DNA from 3 places in the Jeotgalibacillus malaysiensis genome. Region 2 is predicted to be linked to each of the others. Evidence: riboswitches for the same ligand, from Rfam matches in the RefSeq annotation. Region 2 holds a riboswitch; each other region holds the start of a gene.

Region 1 (6,668 bases), 240 kb from region 2:
GAATATGAGCTGGATTTTCGATAATCGGCACCCGCAGAACAGCATCTTCTTCCCACAGATTGAATGCTTTAATGAGTTCCTGATGCTGAAAAGTAATTTCTCCTTTTTCAGCGTACAGCTCGGAAATGACATTATTGCTTACTGTGTGAACGTGAAGGGAGCAGCCGGCATCTGTCAGTTCATACACCTTTTGATGTAAAAGCGTTTCAGCTGAAGGCTTCAATCCCGTTTGTTCAACGGGCTGGCTGTTCCGGTCGACTAACAGGAAGTCTTCATCAGTCCGCTGATACTTATCCTTACCGCTTGCTGTGACTAAAAATTCAAGCGGGTCATCGGATACTTTGATCGACAGATTGCCGCTTGTACCCGGAAACCAGTATCTTGCACCAAGTGCCTCTTTAACATCTGCAAGCTCCTGCCAGCGGGCTTCAAGATCAAGTGTTTTCAACGGTGTACAACCTCCTTGGACTGTTCAAGATAAGTGACTACTTCATCAAAATGAGTAAAACGCTTATAAGGAAGGTTCAGCTCCCTGCATTTTTCCTCCAGGTAATCACCACAGACAAATACAAGATCAGCAAGCTTTGCTGCCTCCAGGTCTGTGACAGAATCACCAATGACAATTTTCTGTACATGCTCATCAACAAGCTCTCTGATGATGCTCGGCTTACAACAACCACAGTCATTTGAGCAATGTTCATCGCATGGATGCGGCCAGGTGATTCGAATTGTATTTCCCGAAAAATCACTACCGTTGCAGTAAAGCTGATTTTCAAGGTCATATGGTTTTAGCATAGGCTTTACGAAAAAGTCGATGCCGCCGCTGACGATGTTCAGGGGAACATTTTCCTTTCTTGTATAGCTGACAAAATCCCTGAATCCTTCCCGAATTTTCGCTGTTTCGACAACGTATTGAATGATCTCGTCTTTTAATGAAGAAGGGAGGGTTGCGAACATTTTTCCTACACCTTCACGGATCGATATTTCCTGGGAAAGAATCTGATCTTTAATCGGCTCCCAGCCCGGTGGATCAAAGTGCTGCATGATGGAAATAATGTTGTCGGATTTTGTAATCGTGCCATCAAAGTCACAAAAAATTACGCTCGGCATGCGCTCACCCCCACAATGCAAGTGCCTTTTCAAGCTCGGCTGATTTAGCAGCAGCGTCTTCTAAAGTGCCGCCGGCCTGCACTTCAGCGATCGCATCACGGAACGCTTTAGCCCCGGCTGCCGCACCACCCGGATGACCATGGATCCCGCCGCCTGCATTAATAATGGAGTCTTTACCGAAGTCCTCAATCAACTGAGGCACTAACCCCGGGTGAATACCTGCTGATGGCACAGGGAATGCACGCTTCAGGCGGCTGTCAGAGGTAAGTGCATCTCTGATTGCAAATGTCTCAGCTTTTTCCATCGCCACACTGCCATATGGAGAAGGGAATAGCACGAAATCTGCACCCGCGAGACGAAGCAGTTTACCGAGCAGCACCTGATTAGAAATCCCGTAAAGCGGTGAAGCCGTAAAAGCGCCGGATACAGCAGGATGCGCCATAATCGGTACATCGATATACGGATCCTCAGCCAGACTCTGCAGTGTATCAAGCCCGTAAGCGAATACGTTAAACAGAAGTGCATTTGCGCCCAGCGAAACTGCTTTTCGTGCCTTTTCTTTTAAATCAAATGTTCTTCCTGAAAGATTCACTGCATATAACGTGCGGTGACCTGTGCGCTCATATTCTTCATTCAGCACCTTCACACCACGGCGGATCCGATCCTCAAAAGGTGTGAGCGGATTATCAAATAAAATCTCATCATCCTTTACAAGGTCAACGCCACCTGCAGCCTGTGCGCGCAATTGTTCTTCAAAAAGATCTGTTCCACGTCCGATCATGCCCTTAAAAATACTCATCAGCAGCGGGCGATCGTGTACGCCAAGCTTATTTCTGATTGATTCAATCCCGAACTGTGGACCGGGGAACTGCTGCTCAAGTGCTTCATCAAGTTCAATATCAACAAGCTTTACTTCACCATCAAGTGAAAGCTTTCCAAAAATTGTGGTCAGGATTGCCGGAATATCAGCACTGAAATTTGCTGCCGGATAGGCGATTTTAATCAGTCCAGCCTTACGCTCACCTAAGTGGCCGGCTGCTGCTGAAGGTGACGTTTCACTGACAGCAACAACCTCACCCTTATGCTTTTTCAATTGCTCCTGATCAACCGCCGGCAGGTCCGTCCATGAACCGACCGTCAGTCCAAGTGCGATAGACTCAGCCTTTTTATCTAAATTTCCTTTTGCATCATGTACAAGATAAGTCGCTGTAATTTTTGACATTATAGACATCCTTTCAAAAAACAGAAATGAAAAATCCGCTCCCAAAGAGGAAGCGGACATCTAAATGAACGTTCTTCCTCTTATCCTTCAGCTGTCGCTGTGAGAATTAGCACCTTGAATCAGCGGTAAATCGCTGAAACAGGTTGCCGGGTTTCATCGGGCTCGCCCCTCCACCTGCTCTTTATAAGAGTTTATACGTATTCGGTTGGTTTTAAAATCATGTACCGAATTATGTCAGAGATCTTCAAAAACGTCAAGCCGATTTTTCAGAAAATTATATTATTGTGCTTTTAGTTTATGAGTAATATTGTGTTTGTCTCATATAATTTGGCGGGTGATTTCCGCTTCAGGGGGACGCTTTCCGCGGCCGGGCGGTGAGCCCGCAGGCTTCGCCATGCTCTGTCTCACCTGTCCCTTCCTGCCACAGGAGTCGCCCCCTTACGCTCCAATCACTCGCTGTGCAGATATCAAGAATTTTTTACAAACTAAAAAGTATGAGAAATAATTGATCAACCAACTATATATACTTTTTAAAGATAACTAAGCTGTTGACCGGAGTGTAAGGCGGCGACTCCGGGACGATTAGTGGGAAGCTGAGACCCCGCAAAGCGAAGCTTGAGGAGGCTCAGCAACCACCGTCCGGAAAGCGTCCGCCTGAAACGCAGGTCAACAGCGGTTCCCAGAAGCCCTCAAAAATAATTTTTAAAAAACTCATTGACAAAACGTCACTCTATTCCGTAAACTTGCAATTATGAATTCGAAATAACCAATAACAACCAACTACATATACCACTCTTATCGAGAGTTGGCTGAGGGAATTGGCCCTATGAAGCCCGGCAACCGGCCCGCTGTATACATTCAGCAGGGACACGGTGCTACATCCAACAGACGTAATGGTCTGAGAGATAAGAGGTCGAATCAGTCTAATTCTGCCTCTTTCTATCTTAGAAAGGGGCTTTTTATTGTTTAAAAAGGAGCGTGAAACAATGGGTAAGGCAGAACGGTTGAAAAAAGCACGGCCGCCGGTACAGAAAAATACACACGAGGGCAGACTCCCGCCAGGTCAAACGCTGACAGAAAAATTTCCGATTCTGCATGAAGGCGAGGTCCCTGAATACAATCTTGCTACATGGGATTTCACGCTGTTTGGTGAAGGTGTAACTAAAAAGAAATTCACATATGACGAGCTCATGCAGCTGCCGCAGACGACGGTTGTAAAAGATATTCACTGCGTCACAAGGTGGTCGCGATTTGATAATGCTTTTACAGGCGTCACAATCAGAGATCTGCTGAAAGACTTTGAAATTCCTGAAGGCACGAAGCACGTTATGATTTATGGAGATCATGATTATGAAGCCAACTTACCACTTGAGGATCTATTAAAAGATGACATTCTGCTCGCTCACTCCTTTGAAGGAAAGCCGCTGACAGCGAAGCATGGTTATCCATTCAGACTGGTCGTACCGCATCTGTATTTCTGGAAGAGTGTGAAGTGGATCAGAGGAATCGAGTTTTTACAGGAAGACCGCCCGGGGTTCTGGGAGCGTAACGGATTCCATAATTACGGTGAAGTATTCAGAGAAGAACGTTTTTCAGGAGAGGACTTAGACATTCCTAAAGATGAGTGGCATAAAAAAGAATTCGATTAAAGGAGAGGAACGTTAATGACAAATGTACGTGAGCATGTGTATGAACCATTTACTGATCAGAGTGTCCTCGTTTATTTAAAAAATAAGGGACTCATCACTGATAAAGAGCAGGTAACGTGTAACGAAGTTGGAGACGGGAATCTGAACTACGTGTTTATTGTGAAGGATCTGAAAACTGACAAATCACTCGTTGTGAAGCAGGCGCTGCCTTATGCAAAGGTTGTCGGTGAAAGCTGGCCGCTCTCGCTAGACCGTGCACGCATTGAACGTCAGGCACTGCAGGAAGCAGCAAAATATGTACCGGCGCTTGTACCGGAAGTATTTGATTATGACGATGACTATGCAGTAACGGTGATGGAGGACCTGTCAGATCATGTGATTCTCAGAAAAGGACTGCTTGAAGGGAACTTCTACCCCCACATTTCAGCACATATTGGCTCATACCTTGCAGAAAATCTGTTCAACGCCTCTGATGAAGCACTTGGACCGGTTGAAAAGAAAAAGCTTGCACGCCAGTTTGTAAATCCTGACCTGTGTGACATTACTGAAAAGCTCGTTTTCACAGATCCTTATCAAAATGCTGAATCGAATTCCTACCCTGAAAGCCTTCAGGAAGTAGTGGAGTCACTGTGGCAGGACGATCGTCTAATCTTTGAAGTCGCAAAATTGAAAAAACAATTCCTCACTGAAGGAGAAACATTGCTTCACGGAGACCTTCATACAGGCAGTGTGTTTGTAACGGAGGAGTCTACAAAAGTGATTGACCCTGAATTTGCATTTTATGGTCCGGCAGGATTTGATATCGGTGCATTCATTGCCAACCTGACGCTCAACTATATCGCACAACAGGAAAGAGCGGATGAAAATAAGCGTACTGAAATCAGTGAGTACCTGCTTGAGGCAATTGAACAGACGTGGGCAGTATTTGAAAAGCGCTACCGCGAGCTGCTGCTTGAAAAAGGGTTTGAAGAAAGACAGCGCACTGATCAGTATGCAGATTATGTGCTTGAAAAGATCTGGCAGGATACGCTCGGATTTGCCGGCTGTAAAACGATCCGACGAATCATCGGACTGGCGCACGTTGAAGATATCGATGGAATTGAAGACGAAGCGGGCAGACTGCAGGCGCAGCAGCGTGCGATTGAAACTGGCAGATCACTGATTTTTAACCGTACAGTATGGCGTTCACCGAAAAGCCTGACTGCTTATCTGAAGGGGCTGGCAAAATGACAAACTTTATTAAACCGGTCATCTGGGAAGGCGGTGCGATCCGTCTGTTGAATCAGCAGAAGCTTCCCGGAGAAGTGGAATATATCTTTTTAAAAACGATTGAAGATGTATGGGACAGCATTACGCAATTAAAAGTAAGAGGCGCGCCTGCAATCGGTATTACTGCTGCTTATGGCCTTGCTTTATGGGCAAAAACCAGCGGGCTGACTGAGCCAGGTTTGTTAAAAGCAGAACTTGCTGTAAAAGCAGCTTATCTCAATTCATCCCGCCCGACTGCTGTCAATCTTTCCTGGGCGCTTCAAAGATTACTGAAATCAACTGAAGAAGAAAACTCTGCTGCAAAAGTGATTGAGCGTCTTGAAACAGAAGCGATCCTGATTCAGCAGCAGGATGAGGAAACGTGTAAGCGCATTGGGGAGTACGGCTTTTCGCTGCTTCCTGATCATGCAACGGTTCTCACGCACTGCAACACTGGCGCAATTGCAACGTCGAAATACGGAACAGCACTCGGCGCGTTTTATATCGCAAAAGAACGCGGGTCTGACATTCACGTGTATGCAACTGAGACAAGACCTGTTTTACAGGGAGCCAGACTGACTGCATGGGAGCTTCAGCAGGCAGACATTGACGTCACGCTCATCACAGACAATATGGCTGCACACGTGCTCCGAACAAAAAACGTCGACGCGATTTTAGTCGGGGCAGACAGAATTACAGCCAATGGAGACACAGCAAATAAAATCGGTACATACGGACTTGCCATTTTGGCAAAAGCCCACGGTATCCCATTCTACGTCGCTGCACCGCTCTCCACCATTGATCTCGAGACAGCAACAGGAGACGACATCGTCATTGAAGAAAGACACGCAGAAGAAATCACCCATATCGCCGGCAAACGAATCGCACCCGAAGACATTAACGTATTCAACCCTGCATTCGACGTCACACCACACGGTTTGATCTCGGGCATCGTAACCGAAAAAGGTATCGTCAGAGGAGATTATCAGACGAAGCTAAAAGCATTATTTGAAGGAGTAACGGTTTAATTTATTTGTTTGTTAAAATCCATTGTTATACTTCCACAGCTGAAGATTGGAGTGGAGGGCGGCGACTCCTGCGGGATGTGACGGACAGCTGAGACCCCGGAAGGCGTAGCCTGAGGAGGCTCAGCGCCGTCCCCGCGGAAAGCGTCCGCCCGAAACGGAAATCTACAGCCAGCTTATATAGATCACTTATACATTTGAGCTTTACCAAATTAACCTTTTAAAGGAGTGCAGAAAATGAAAAAAGGACTTATTTTACTCTTACTATCACTAACACTCATCCTTGCAGCATGCACAGACCAGCAGCCTGCTTCGCAACAAGAGGAAGCACCGGAAGAAGCAGTAGCAGAAGAATCGACTGAAGCTGCAGAAGAAACAGAAGAAGTATCATCTGAACAAACCACACAGGCAGGC
Region 2 (6,668 bases):
AGCGGTACATCATGGTTTGACCATGCGATCGCTGCCACACGCTCAGGCTTTTCTTCAATCGTTGTTTCTCCTAGAGCATGTTCAATCACAATCGGGTATTCATCTGAAGATGCTTCAGTTTCAGTCGTTTCCGTACCCGTATCTTCTGTTGTTTCTGTATCTTCAGAAGCTGAATCATCTGAACAACCTGCAAGTGCAAGCATCAGCAATGCTGAAATTGAAAATGTAAACAGTGGAGACTTTACTTTAAATGCCATGATCTCTATTCCTACCTTCTTTTAAATTAATTGATAACAATTATCATTATCATTACTTTAGACTGGATATTGTAACTTGTCAATTATATATTTGAAACGATTGCAATATTTCATGCAATTCAAACGACTACAATGTTCACGACTGAATGAATTTAAAAGGCTCGGTGGTCAAACTGCATCAATGAATATGACAGTCACACAATCCAATTCCCCTCATAACTATAAGTTACAGACCTATTCAAAGAAGGAGCTTGTAACGATGGGTATCTCAACAGGGGAGCAGTACCTCAACCGGATTAACCAGCTTAAGACGAATCTACTGCTGGATGGCAGCCGCATCACCGGTAACATCTCCGATCACCTTGCTTTTAAAGGTGTCATGGCGAGCCAGGCAAAGCTATATGACCTTCAGCACCAACCCGACTTGAAAAGCACCATGACGTTTATTTCCGGAAAGTCTGGCATCACAGGAACATCCTTTTTAGAGCCGAAGACAAAAGAGGATTTAGAGAAAAGAAGGCTGATGATCCAGGAGTGGGCAAAGAGCCACCTGGGGATGATGGGAAGATCCCCGGATTATATGAATACGATTCTGATGGTGCTAAACGCATCAGCTGAGCTTTTTACAGCCGAAGATGAAAAGTGCGCGGAAAATATCAGGAACTATTATGAATACGTGAGTAAGAACGACCTATACTTAACACATGTATTCGTCAGTCCGCAAAAAGACCGTTCTAAAATGGCGGACGGAGCAGGTGTTGCTGCACGGATGGTCAAGAAAACAGCAGATGGGATTGTGATCAACGGCTCCCGCATTTTAGCCACTCAAGCAGGGATGACTGATGAAATTCTTGTTTATCCGGTTCCTTCAAACACAGATGACGAAGCTTTTTCCTACGCATTTGCAATTCCCTGTGACACCCAGGGATTGACGTTTATAGGCCGTGAATCCTTTGCTTATAAGGATTCACCTTATGATCATCCACTTGGTTGTCAGTTTGATGAAATGGATGCGATTGTCCTCTTTGACAATGTTCTCGTTCCGTGGGATCGGGTGTTTTTGCATGGCAGTCCGATTGTGAAAAACCTTCTGTACAGCCAGAGTCATATTTTTGAACATACTGCCCATCAGGTTGTATCTAAAAATGTGATTAAAACAACGTTTATTCTCGGCGTTATTCAGTCTATTATTGATAGCATCAATATTAGTGAATACCAGCATATCCGGGAGAAATTTTCTGAAGTGGCAATTGCGCTTGAAGCAATGAAAAGCTTTTTGGTTCAGTCAGAGCATAACGCCAAAATAAATCAGTGGGGTACGATGACACCTGACCCCAACCCGCTGCTTGCTGCAGTAAACTACTACCCGCGGATCTATCCACGCTTCATTGAAATCATACAGCTGATTAGTGCGAGCGGGCTTGTGGCAATTCCTTCTGAAGAGGATTTTGGAGGAGACATGAAAGAGGTCCTCAGTGATCATTTACAGTCGGCAAATCAGGATGGCTATGAAAGAGTAAAGCTGTTCCGTCTTGCATGGGATTTGTCGATGAGCGCCTTTGGTTCGAGGCAGAAATTATATGAACGATTCTTTTTCGGCGATCCTGTGAGGCTGGCAGATCAGTTATATGGCAGGTATGACAGAGGGGATTCAGTTGAGATGGTGAAGGGTTTTCTTGCGGGAAAGTAATTTCAGATCATAAAAAAAGAGAAAAGCCAAATCAGCTTTTCTCTTCATTCTTTATTTAATAACCGAAAATCCCTGTTCTTCATTCACGCCATTTTTCTCTGTGAATTCATTCAATAGATCACGAACCTCATCCGTTGTCTCCGTTTCCATCAGACGATTTCTCAGTTCACTTGCCCCGCGGAATCCACGTACATAGATCTTGAAGAATCTGCGAAGTGGTTTGAATGCACGTGGCTCAAGCTCTCTTGAATACTTATCATGCAGATCAAGCTGCAGACGAAGCAGATCAAGCAGCTCCTCGCTCGTATGCTCTTTCTTCTCCGTTTCAAACGCAAAAGGATTATGGAAAATCCCGCGCCCGATCATCACGCCGTCAATTCCGTACTTCTCAGCAAGCTCAAGGCCCATCTGACGGTCCTCGATATCACCGTTGATTGTTAGAAGCGTATGTGGTGCAATCTCATCGCGCAGCTTTTTGATCTCAGGGATCAGCTCCCAGTGCGCCGGCACACTGCTCATCTCTTTTTTCGTCCGAAGGTGGATCGACAGGTTGGCGATATCCTGTTCAAGAATATGCTTCAGCCAGTCATGCCACTCATCTACATTCGTATAGCCGAGACGTGTCTTCACGCTGACAGGCAGACCGCCTGCTTTTGCCGCCTGAATAATAGCAGCCGCAGTCTCCGGATGACGGATCAGTCCTGATCCTTTTCCGTTTGCTGCAACGTTTTGTACAGGACAGCCCATATTAATATCCACGCCGCGATAGCCCATCTCAGCCATCCCGATACTCATCTGGCGGAAATATTCAGGCTTGTCACCCCAGATATGCGCAACAATCGGCTGCTCATCCTCTGTAAAAGTGAGACGACCCTTCACGCTGTCTTTTCCGCGCGGATGGCAATAGCTTTCTGAATTCGTAAACTCCGTAAAAAACACATCAGGTCTCGCTGCTTCACTGACAACATGACGAAACACGACATCTGTCACTGCTTCCATCGGTGCAAGCACAAAAAATGGGCGCGGCAACTCATGCCAGAAATTATCTTTCATATCTATCTGAACCCTTTCTATAGAGGAAACACGTTCCCAACATATTATATAAAATCATCAATGACTAGTTTCGCTTGACTTTGGTCTTTATATACTTTAATAGGATTTGGATGAAAGTGCAAGGGGAGGAGGCTGTTTTCCAACTATCTACTGAATTGATATGTAATCATTCATCAACCTTAATCATTACACGTTCTATACGCTGGTGTATAATGGTAAAAATGTTTCGTGTGATTTAGGGACGGAGGTGAGATGGTCATGAGATGACCCTTTAACCTCCGTCCCGGCAGTACACATTCATATGAAAGCAGGAAACTCCATGAGGAAGCCATTTAAACTAACCCCAGACAATTTTAAAGAGTGTCGGGAAACAATCGGCCACATTCTCTGGATGTACCATGACATGACCAGAAGCTATGGTGGGTTCGCTCATAACATTGACTATGAACCGGTTGATTTTGAACGTTTTCTTTTTACTGAAGTGGATGCTGAGACGATGTTTTTGCATGAAAAGGAAGCGGAAGTATTAAGGCAGGGTGCGCTCGTTGCTTTAGGGTGTAACGTGGTGAACCTGCTGGATGAGGCGCAGAGACATTCAGAAGTTTACAATTTTATTATCAGTGCTCTGTCCTATCCTGAAATTGCTCAGAAAACATTTGATAAAGAAGTGCTTTTAGCAATGAAATCAGCTTTAGATGAAGAACCGGATGTGGCGTGAGAGTCTTTAGATAGGGCTCAATGCTTGAGGCACGGCTGGCAGAAGTTTATGAGAAATATGTGATGGGTTTATTATCAGATGATGCTAAATGGGAGTGAGAGCGGGATGAGGAACTGGGGTAAAAAATAAAACACTTTGGAGACGGGTGGCCCGTTAACCTCCGCCCCAAAGTGCAGACGCTAACTTAGTTACTCATAAAACCCCCGAACACCTTCTCAATATAGTCCCCAAACCCAGTCTTCACCTCAAGACCCTGTTCCTGCAGCTGCTGCCAAATTGCCCGGTCTACTGAAAAGGGAGCGTTTTGCTGAAGGGTATCCCATTCTTCAACACTCAATGCTGATGCGTAACGCTTTTCCCCAAGTAAAACTGCGATTTGGTAACCATCTGTGGTATTTACAAATAGCTCATAATCCGAATCCCACTGCTTCAATTGCTTCTCCATGGTCTTTGTGACGTGCGCGAAGTACGCATCATTCGGCATAGCCTTTGAAGCGTACCCTCTCAACATTCCTGAAGCATTCATCTTCATCTCTCCTCCAAATTTTTAAATAAGAATCAAGAGAAACGAAAAAATCCCTGCTGCAATGAATGCAACAGGGACCATGGTCCGTTCGTTATCATCCAAAGCCTGCGCTTTGCTGGTGGGAGCACCTTACCTTATGGGCAGGTTGCTGTGAAGTCACTGAGCCAGTACTCTCGTTCACTCTTGATAACCTTATTTAATTGATTATATTGTACCATTTTCAGGGTGAAATGTCTTTAAGCAGTGATCACCATCACGCCGCCACAATGCGAAAGTTCGTGAAAATCGCATTTGCAAACGCCGTCCAATGCCGCCTTTAATTCATCAGCGACAAAGTAGAACTCATCTTCATCCCAATGCTTAAGATGCGCCTTACGACAATTCTCAAGCTGATCCCTTTTACCAAAAGCAATATCACCAATCAGCAGCTGACCGCCTGTTTTTAAATGAGATAACAGCTCACGGATAAACGTGACCTTTTCTTCATCATTCAGGTGGTGCAGTGTATACGTACTCACAATAAAATCGTATTTTTTCTCCTGAAGTGCAGGTGGCAGACCATTTGAGATATCCCACTCAATCAGGTTGGCCTCAGGCATCTTTTTCTTCGCAATCGAAATCATTTCAGATGAAAAGTCGATCCCGTCGATCAGATGTCCATTCTCATACAGCTTATTCGTCAACACGCCTGTCCCAAAACCGATATCAAGGACCTCAGCGTTTTCTTGGTTCATCACAGTGTTAAAAATCGTATTCAGAATTTCTTTGTAGCCGGCAAAAGGGTACAGATTACTTTCTTCACTCACCTTTACCGTCTGATCATAGCTATTTGCCCATAAATTAAATCCAGTGTTATTTAACAAGAATGCTCCTCCTATATGTTTCAATATGTCGGGCATTCAAAAAGCTGCCCGTATTAGCGTCCGTTAACCTCTGTCATATTAACGTTTTTCATATGTAACCACACCTTCCAATTATTTGTATTGATTGTACCATATGTAAAAGAACATATTCTAAGTTTCACAACATACCCCTGTCACAGCACTGCACACCTATGTTACGGTGACACTGACACAACGAAGAAAGGTGATTCAACAAACGAATGATGAAATTTCAGGCAAATTATACGACTCAGGACTATATAGATATGCAGATCAAGCGGCTTGCACTTACTGATGAGCTGAACAGCTATAAAAAAAGAGCCACGCTGATCATGCTGCTGACGGTCCTTATCCTCTCTCTTACTCTTAACTTATTCAGCTCTTTTCCAGGTGCAATTGTCGGGATTCTGCTGATTATTCTTACCGGTGTCTTCGTGCCGCCAGCGCTTGAAAAAACAACGATTAAAAGTGTCAGGAAACAGTTTGAGGGAAAAATATGGACAATGCTGTTGGCCCTGTCGAATTTGAACTAGACGCAGAAGGAGTCATTCGAAAGATGCAATACTCAACGATTGCATTTGACTGGGATGGTATCATCCGGATCGGTGAGGACCAGAGAAATTACTACCTCTTTATGTCTAGAGCACAGATCTTATTCCTTCCCAAACATCCTGACGGCTTATCAGAAACTGATCAGCTGCGATTTGAAAATCTGATTGGCCGGGTGAGGAAACGGATCAGAGAAGAGTATCGGGCTAGTAGTGAAGCGGCTAAATAACATACATGATCAAACGTCTGGAACATTGTAACCAGGCGTTTTTGTATACCATAATATAGAAAAATAAATATACATTTATACCCTATCGTGTCAGAATAATAATAAATGACTGATTGCGATATTTCAGGTGGAGGGTAACTATGAAAAAGTTGATCAACATAACAGAAACTATCTTTCTGGGGCTTTTTATCTTCACAACAATTCCAAGCCTGATCTTCAATGAAATTACGTGGCTATCATTGATTGCAATGATCTCGCTTGCTGGATGGATCACCATGTCAGGATTCAGATTGATTGAAAAAGGTCAAAAAAATGGCGGCAAAGTTATTGTTTCATTAGGTATTTTACTTTTATTTTTATCATTTTTTCAATGACGATATTGGAGTTGAATAACATTGACAACGATCTATCTGATCAGGCACGCCCACTCACACTACACACCGGATGAAATGCATCGTCCCTTGTCCGAAAAAGGAGTGAAGGACGCTGCAGCAGTGACGGGGTGCTTAACATACGAAAACATTCATGCAGTCTTATCAAGTCCTTACAAACGGGCGGTTCAAACAGTTGAAGGAATTGCTGGTTATATAGGAAGTGAGATTGAAATAGTTGAAGGGTTCAAAGAACGAACACTAACGGCTCAGCCCGCTGAAGATTTTAACAAAGCGATCACAAAAGTGTGGGAGAATCCTTCATTTTCCTGGGAAGGAGGGGAATCGAATCTGGCTGCGCAGCAAAGAGGTGTGAAGGCAATGAAGCATGTGC
Region 3 (6,668 bases), 1.1 Mb from region 2:
TCGCTCAAACGTTCTTCGTTTCCAATGAAAACGTTCTTCTCCTGCCAGATGGCCCAGGCCCGGCGTTATTTCAGGACTCACTATCGTAATCGAAGCTTCTGCGTCCAGAAGTTTTTTCGCCCGTTTTTCAGCGACAGTACCTCCTCCGACAATGACGACCCGCTTTCCCTTCATGTTAACGGTGAGCGGCAAATGACTCATGGTCTGTATCCTCCTTCATCAAGGGAGTGTACGGTTCTTTTTCCAAAGATTCCTGAACCCGTTGCCGAAGGAGTTCGATGATGAAGTGGTGGTTATCGAGGTAATGAGCTGTGTGGACATTACAACCTTTCTCTTTCAAAATCCCCACTTCCTTTTCAATGTGCCGGATCAGTCTGCCGGTAAACCAGAGACAGGGGAGTACGATGAGACCTTCTGGATGCTTTTTAACTGCGTCCGCCAGTCCCTGTTCAAACGTCGGTTCCAGAACAGCAAGGTAGCAAACCTCTCCATGCCTGCTTCCGGTTTTCGCTACAAGGTGTTCCCTGATCGTTTCCATCACCTGTTCCGTTGCCGGATTCGTGCTTCCTCTTGCTACAAGGAGAAATGCATCCGTTGATCCTTTTTCGCTAAGCCTGTCGGAGAGTGCATCAATTAAAGCCCCCTGTACACCTAGAGGTTCTCCGTATGTAAAAGTGACATCCGGATATTTCTTCTGAAGGTTCTCCAGTTCATCCGGAATATCTGAATAATAGTGACCGGCACTGAACAGAAGCAGCGGAACAATAGCTATCCGCTTTGCACCTTCCGCTATCAGTTTCCCTGCCCCTTCTTCTATGCCTGGAGAAGCGATTTCCAAGTAGCACAGCCTGTGAAGCGCAACATCAATACCCTTGTGTGCTTCTTCCACGACCCGCTCCACTTCAGCCTTCGTCTCCTCAACCCGACTTCCGTGACTGACATATAGTACTCCCTGCATCTTATCCTGAGACCTCCATTTCTTTCGCTTCTGTGGGCTTTTCGAACCACTGGATGGTTTCCCTGCAGCGGACCACCTCTCCGACGACTATAATGGCCGGATTTTTTATGTGTTCCGCCTTTTCTACAATCGTGTCGAGTTCTCCTGTAACCGTCTCCTGCCATTCCGTCGTTCCCCAACCGACCAGCGCAATCGGCGTCGTTACCGGTTTTCCATGACGGATCAGCCTTTCACATATATCCGGCAGTTTCCTGACGCCCATGTAAATGCAGAGAGTATCCATACTTTTCACGACATGCTCCCAGTACACTTCATCCTCCATTCCGAGTTTGCTTACGCCTGAGATAAATGCAACAGAAGAACTGTGTTCTCTATGAGTTACTGGAATTCCCGCGTAAGCCGGAGCTGCAATACCTGCGGTGATGCCTGGTACGACTTCAAAAGGGATACCGCGTGCGGCCAGCACTTCCGCTTCTTCCCCGCCACGTCCAAATACGAATGGATCGCCGCCTTTCAGCCTGGTGACTGTCAGCCCCTGCGCCTGGAAATCGCAAAGCAGTGTGTTAATCTCTTCCTGGGTTAATGAATGGTGATCCGGACTCTTACCGCAGTAGACAAGACGGGTGTCGCTACCTGCTTCTTCCAGCAGATCCTGATTCACGAGCCGATCGTACAAAATCACGTCTGCCTGCCGGATCGCCTTTAATCCTTTAATAGTGATAAGGTCCGCATCTCCTGGACCTGCACCTACGATATAGACTTTACTCATTTCTCCACTCTCCTTTATCACGATTGACCACCTGTATGGAGTCCACACTCCGTTTTCTCCATCCCTTTCCATCTGCCATCACGACCACCACTTTCTGCTTTAAATGTACATGGAATGCATCCGATACTCGGATACCCTTCATCATGCAAATCATTGTAATTCAACCCATTTAGTCGGATATAAGACCAGACGTCATCCCATGTCCAGTAAATAAGGGGGCATACCTTTATCGATTGGAAACGTTCATCTTTGTTAACGAAATTCGTATTGCTTCGACTGAGCGACTGCTCCCGTCTCAGTCCAGAAACCCACGCCTCTGCTCCATCAAGAGCTTCTTCAAGAGGTTTAATTTTACGGATGAAGCAGCACTGATCAGGATTTCTTTTCCATAGAGCGGAACCGTGTTCCTCTGCTTGTTCTTCAAGTGTCAGGGCCGGCTTTTTCATTTCTATTTGAAGCGCCGGGTATCTCTGCTTCACTTTTTCGATAAGGTCATATGTCTCCTTAAAATGAATACCGGTATCGAGAAATACGATTTTTGCATCCTTTTTCACTTTTGCAATCAGATCGATGAGTACGATTCCCTCCGCTCCAAAACTGCAGGCATACGTAATAGAGTCATACTCTTTGTAAGCCCATCTGAGGACCTCAAGAGCACCTTTCGTCTGATCATCAGCGTTTAGATTACTGAACGGATCTCCAGTGAAATTATCATAGGTAACAGCTGTATTAGTCATAGTCGACTCCTTTCTACGGATATAGAAAAACCTCTCTTCCAAATAAGAAGAGGGGTTTAGAAATCATTCATCCCACTCTCTTATCTTTTCTGGAATTGGCATTGTCTCTTTGTGAGCCGCTGCCGAATCTTCGTAGGGCCAAGCCCCCCACCTCTCTTGATAAGATATAGCTTCAAAAATTTATAAAACCGATAATTCTTAGTGTTTTAGTATGTTTTAACCACGATAACATGAGTCACCTGATCATACAACCAAAAATTTGAAAAATTCTAAATTAAATAAATAGTAATAAAATCGTTTTCCAGCCTTAGACTTTTTGATGCCTTTAAAACGTGGATCTTTTATAAATTCTTCTAAAAACCGTTTAGATATTTTACAGCGTATGCTCATGGTAGCAACATTGACTATAAAAACCCCTTCACTTACAAGTTGCTGTTGGACAAAAATACTTGCACAGCAAAACCAACTATTTGAAGGAAGGTGAAGAGTTAATTTAACAAACGTACGTGTAGTTGGAGCTGGATATTAACACAATTAAGTAATATGTCAAAGAGAAAATTGAGGGAATGGCTTTTCTGCAACTCAGGTTAAAAAATCTTATCTATGCTTCTGGAATATTTACAATTCACTTAGGAACTATGTTTTTAACTGCTGTACAGAAAGTAAAAGAGTAATTATAACTAAGTTAAAGACTGTTTCAGAGGTGCAAAGATATAATGGTCCTTTAAACATTTCCAAGCGACTTATGTTAATATGATGTAGCGTAAAATATCACCCTTAGGAGTGAACAGAGTGGATAAGAAAGATGTAGCAAATATTCGCAAACAATTAAAAACAGATAATGATCTGCTCAGAATTTCAGATATCTTTAATGTGTATATTATGAAGGAATCAACAGATATTTATCATTACCAGCGACAGCCATTTGAAATGCTGGACAGTGATCAGCAGGAACTGTTTATGAATAATTTTAAAAAAGTACTGACGGGTCAAATGAATGAGAAATTATTTGAGCTAAAATTTAAGCGTGATGCTGAAAACAGCAGTCAGCTGATTTTACATAAAGGATTGCTTGGAGAAGGTGAAGACTGGCAGGAACAGATGCTTCAGATGACCGAGAAAATGATTCAGAACCCTTTTGAAAAGGATATTGTCATTACATTTATCCGTGGTGAATACATGAAGCCGACTAAAAAAAGAAGTGAAGCGTCTGAAGAAAGCAGTCGTGATACAGTCTACTCCCATCCGTTTACACTGTGTACTGTCAATAAAACTGAAGAGCCAAAAAAAGAAATTCAGTTTGATTATATCGAAAAAGAATTTAAATATAAGGTCGAAGTCGATCCGGTTATCGACCTGAAAAATCCAATGACCGGCTTTCTATTCCCGTGTATTACAAATCACGCTTCTGATGTGAATCATGTATTATACGCAGCGCCAAAAGCAAATGAACCGGATTTTCATTTTATCGAAGAGGTACTGAACGGTGAAGAAATCATGACTGCGCAGGAAGATAAAGCAGTATTTGAAGAAGTGATTAAAAGCGTCGTCGGTGACCGCCTTTCCCCTTCTACGCTTGCAAAAGTATATAGTGAAATTAACACGACAATTGAAGAGAACGAAGAGGACGAGCCGCCAAAGCTTGATTATAAGGATGTTGAACGCGTGCTGACGAACAGTGGTGAAAAAGTTGAAGGAGATAAGATAAAAGAAGCCTTCCAGCTGATCACTGATGATGAATCGTACGAATTAAAAGCCGGCAGCATTGTACCGAAATACAAAACGAAGTCGATTAAAATCCAGACCATGATCGCAAATATTTCCATCAGCCCGCAGGATCTGCAATACGTCAGACAGGTCAATTATAAAGGAAAGAGATGTATTATGATTGAGATTGAGGAAGATGCAGAGATTGACGGGTTTAAGATGCTGCCTGAAGCATTTGGAGAAGAATAATGTTAGAGAATTGAAAAATCCCGCCAGTAAAGCGGGATTTTTTTATCTTTTCTTTAAAGGTGTTACAGCAGGTCCTTCGAGTACGGCTCCGTCAAATGAGAATCTCGAACCGTGACACGGGCAGTCCCATGAGCGTTCATCCTGATTCCATGCGCATTCACAGCCCATATGCGTACATGTAATATCGACTTTATGAAGTTTACCTTCTTCATCACGATAGGCTCCGGTTTTACCGCTGTTATCCTTAATGATTCCGCCTTCCCCACTTAAGATATCATCCTCTGTTTTGCCAGGACTTTTCAGTTTTCCTTTTACAAGTTCAGCCCCGACATTGGCATTTTCGCTGACAAATGTGCCAATAGATGATGATACATCGTGATCAGCCGGATTGAAAAGATCCTGAAAACGATTATGTTTATGTGTAATTAAATCCCTGATAATATGTGCAGCTGCAGTTCCGCCTGTCATGCCCCATTTTCTAAAACCGGTCGCAATATAAATGTGGTCATGATGACCTGTCACAAGTCCGGCATAAGGGATCCCGCTCACTGTATATAAATCCTGTGAGGACCATCTGTATTTAAAGTCTGTTACACCGAATTTTGCTTTAGCGAACGATTCCAGCCGCTGATACCTGCTGCCTTCAACATCATTTTGACCTGTCTTGTGACCTTCTCCTCCGATGATCAGAAGCTTTTTACCATCTTTATAGGGAGTCGTTCTGATCGATTTTGTCGGGTTTTCCGCGCTGATATACATACCTTCTGCAAAAGTATCATCAACGATCGCCGCTGATGTATAAGAACGTTCAGGCTTGAGCCTTGAGAAATAGAGCCCTTTAAAATCAACAAAAGGAAAGTGAGTTGCTGCAATCAATTTTTTTGCTTTGATTACATACCCATCTTCTGTATTAGCTTCTACCCCATTGCTGTGTTCATCAGCATCGAGTAATCTGGTTTTTTCATAAATTTTTCCACCGAGCTTGATATATTCATTCAGCAGCGCTTTTAAATATTTAACCGGATGGAATTGAAACTGATTCGGCATTTTTAATACCGCCGCTGCTCCGATATCATAAGGCATTTCATCTGTGAATTCCCCCTCTATGCCAAGCGTCTGATAAGCTTTCCACTCCTTTTCAAGCTGTTCAGGCTGATCTATTGTGTAGATGCCTGCTTCCTGGATACTAAAATCACAGTCAATCTCATGCTCACTGATTTGCTGCTTCATCCAGTTCATTGCTTCTGTATTTGCGTCGTAATAAAGCTTCGCCTTTTCCTTTCCATGCTGAGAAAGAAATTGATCATATACCATCCCATGCTGTGCAGTCACTTTTGCCGTTGTATATCCTGTCGTGCCCTGGAAGACCCGGTTTGCATCTGCAATGGTTACTTTAAATCCTTCTTTCACGAGTAACAGTCCTGCTGTGATGCCGGCGATACCGGCTCCTGCAATCAGAATATCTGTTTCATGGTTATCAGTCAGTTTTTCTGCATCAGGCACGCCGTCTTCGAGCCAGTATGACTGGTTAATAATATATTGATCGATAAATGATTCTCCCATTTTAAAAAACCTCCTTAACTCAATAGTACTAACATTTCCTTCCACTGGGTTTTTTAAACAAAGTTCATTGTAAAACGCTGACCTTCCAGTGGAGGACAGCTAAGTGTATCTTTTAAACATTAAAATGGAATTAAAAAAGCACCCGATTAAATCGGATGCTTTTAAGGATTATGCGTATTGAATCATAAAGTATTTTTTCTTACCTCGGCGGATGATGGTGAATTCGTTGTCGAGTCTGACTGAGTCGTCAAGGTCGAAGCCAAGGTCCTGTACTCTCTCGCCATTAATGTAGACAGCGCCATTTGTTACATCTTCGCGCGCCTGGCGTTTTGAAGATGAAATTTTCGCATCAACAAGAACTTCAACCAGGTTAACAGATTGACCTTCTTCAACTTTATGTGTCGGCACATCTTTGAACCCTTCACGGATCTCTGAGCTGCTGAGTGACTTCAGGTCACCGCTGAATAGTGCTGCAGTAATTCTCTTAGCCTGATCAAGCGCATCTTCACCGTGAATCATTTTTGTCATTTCTTCAGCCAATGCTTTTTGGGCTGCACGCAGATGCGGTTCTTCCTGCACGGCTTTTTCAAGTCCTTCGATTGTGTCTTTATCAAGGAAAGTGAAGAACTTCAGGTATTTTATCACGTCAGCATCTGTAGTGTTGATCCAGAACTGGTAAAACTCA

Evidence for each region. A riboswitch is a leader RNA that binds a small molecule or an ion and turns the genes downstream of it on or off. The one in region 2 is predicted to bind S-adenosylmethionine.
Region 1: it holds a riboswitch for S-adenosylmethionine, as region 2 does, so the genes downstream of both, LG330_RS16745 (2,3-diketo-5-methylthiopentyl-1-phosphate enolase) here and LG330_RS17970 (hypothetical protein) in region 2, are expected to answer to the same signal.
Region 3: it holds a riboswitch for S-adenosylmethionine, as region 2 does, so the genes downstream of both, LG330_RS12620 (phosphoadenylyl-sulfate reductase) here and LG330_RS17970 (hypothetical protein) in region 2, are expected to answer to the same signal.

Annotation. Positions count from the first base shown of each region.
Region 1 covers NZ_CP085252.1:3,219,869-3,226,536, reverse strand. Annotated here, with positions in the region: gene LG330_RS16755 (methylthioribulose 1-phosphate dehydratase) at 1-448, opposite strand, end outside; gene LG330_RS16750 (2-hydroxy-3-keto-5-methylthiopentenyl-1-phosphate phosphatase) at 445-1,110, opposite strand; gene LG330_RS16745 (2,3-diketo-5-methylthiopentyl-1-phosphate enolase) at 1,115-2,332, opposite strand; SAM riboswitch class I at 2,410-2,522, opposite strand; SAM riboswitch class I at 3,125-3,244, shown strand; gene LG330_RS16740 (sulfite oxidase-like oxidoreductase) at 3,319-3,981, shown strand; gene mtnK (S-methyl-5-thioribose kinase) at 3,997-5,211, shown strand; gene mtnA (S-methyl-5-thioribose-1-phosphate isomerase) at 5,208-6,257, shown strand; gene LG330_RS16725 (sugar ABC transporter substrate-binding protein) at 6,492-6,668, shown strand, end outside.
Region 2 covers NZ_CP085252.1:3,462,445-3,469,112, reverse strand. Annotated here, with positions in the region: gene LG330_RS17990 (iron-siderophore ABC transporter substrate-binding protein) at 1-257, opposite strand, end outside; gene hpaB (4-hydroxyphenylacetate 3-monooxygenase, oxygenase component) at 517-1,947, shown strand; gene LG330_RS17980 (tRNA dihydrouridine synthase) at 1,999-3,000, opposite strand; gene LG330_RS17975 (hypothetical protein) at 3,404-3,718, shown strand; gene LG330_RS17970 (hypothetical protein) at 3,903-4,244, opposite strand; SAM riboswitch class I at 4,333-4,437, opposite strand; gene LG330_RS17965 (class I SAM-dependent methyltransferase) at 4,481-5,107, opposite strand; gene LG330_RS17960 (hypothetical protein) at 5,347-5,658, shown strand; gene LG330_RS17955 (YcxB family protein) at 5,682-5,903, shown strand; gene LG330_RS17950 (hypothetical protein) at 6,044-6,277, shown strand; gene LG330_RS17945 (histidine phosphatase family protein) at 6,299-6,668, shown strand, end outside.
Region 3 covers NZ_CP085252.1:2,351,854-2,358,521, forward strand. Annotated here, with positions in the region: gene LG330_RS12605 (NAD(P)-binding protein) at 1-201, opposite strand, end outside; gene LG330_RS12610 (sirohydrochlorin chelatase) at 176-958, opposite strand; gene cobA (uroporphyrinogen-III C-methyltransferase) at 960-1,727, opposite strand; gene LG330_RS12620 (phosphoadenylyl-sulfate reductase) at 1,745-2,464, opposite strand; SAM riboswitch class I at 2,542-2,630, opposite strand; gene LG330_RS12625 (DUF4317 domain-containing protein) at 3,257-4,420, shown strand; gene LG330_RS12630 (FAD-dependent oxidoreductase) at 4,463-5,983, opposite strand; gene tyrS (tyrosine--tRNA ligase) at 6,152-6,668, opposite strand, start outside.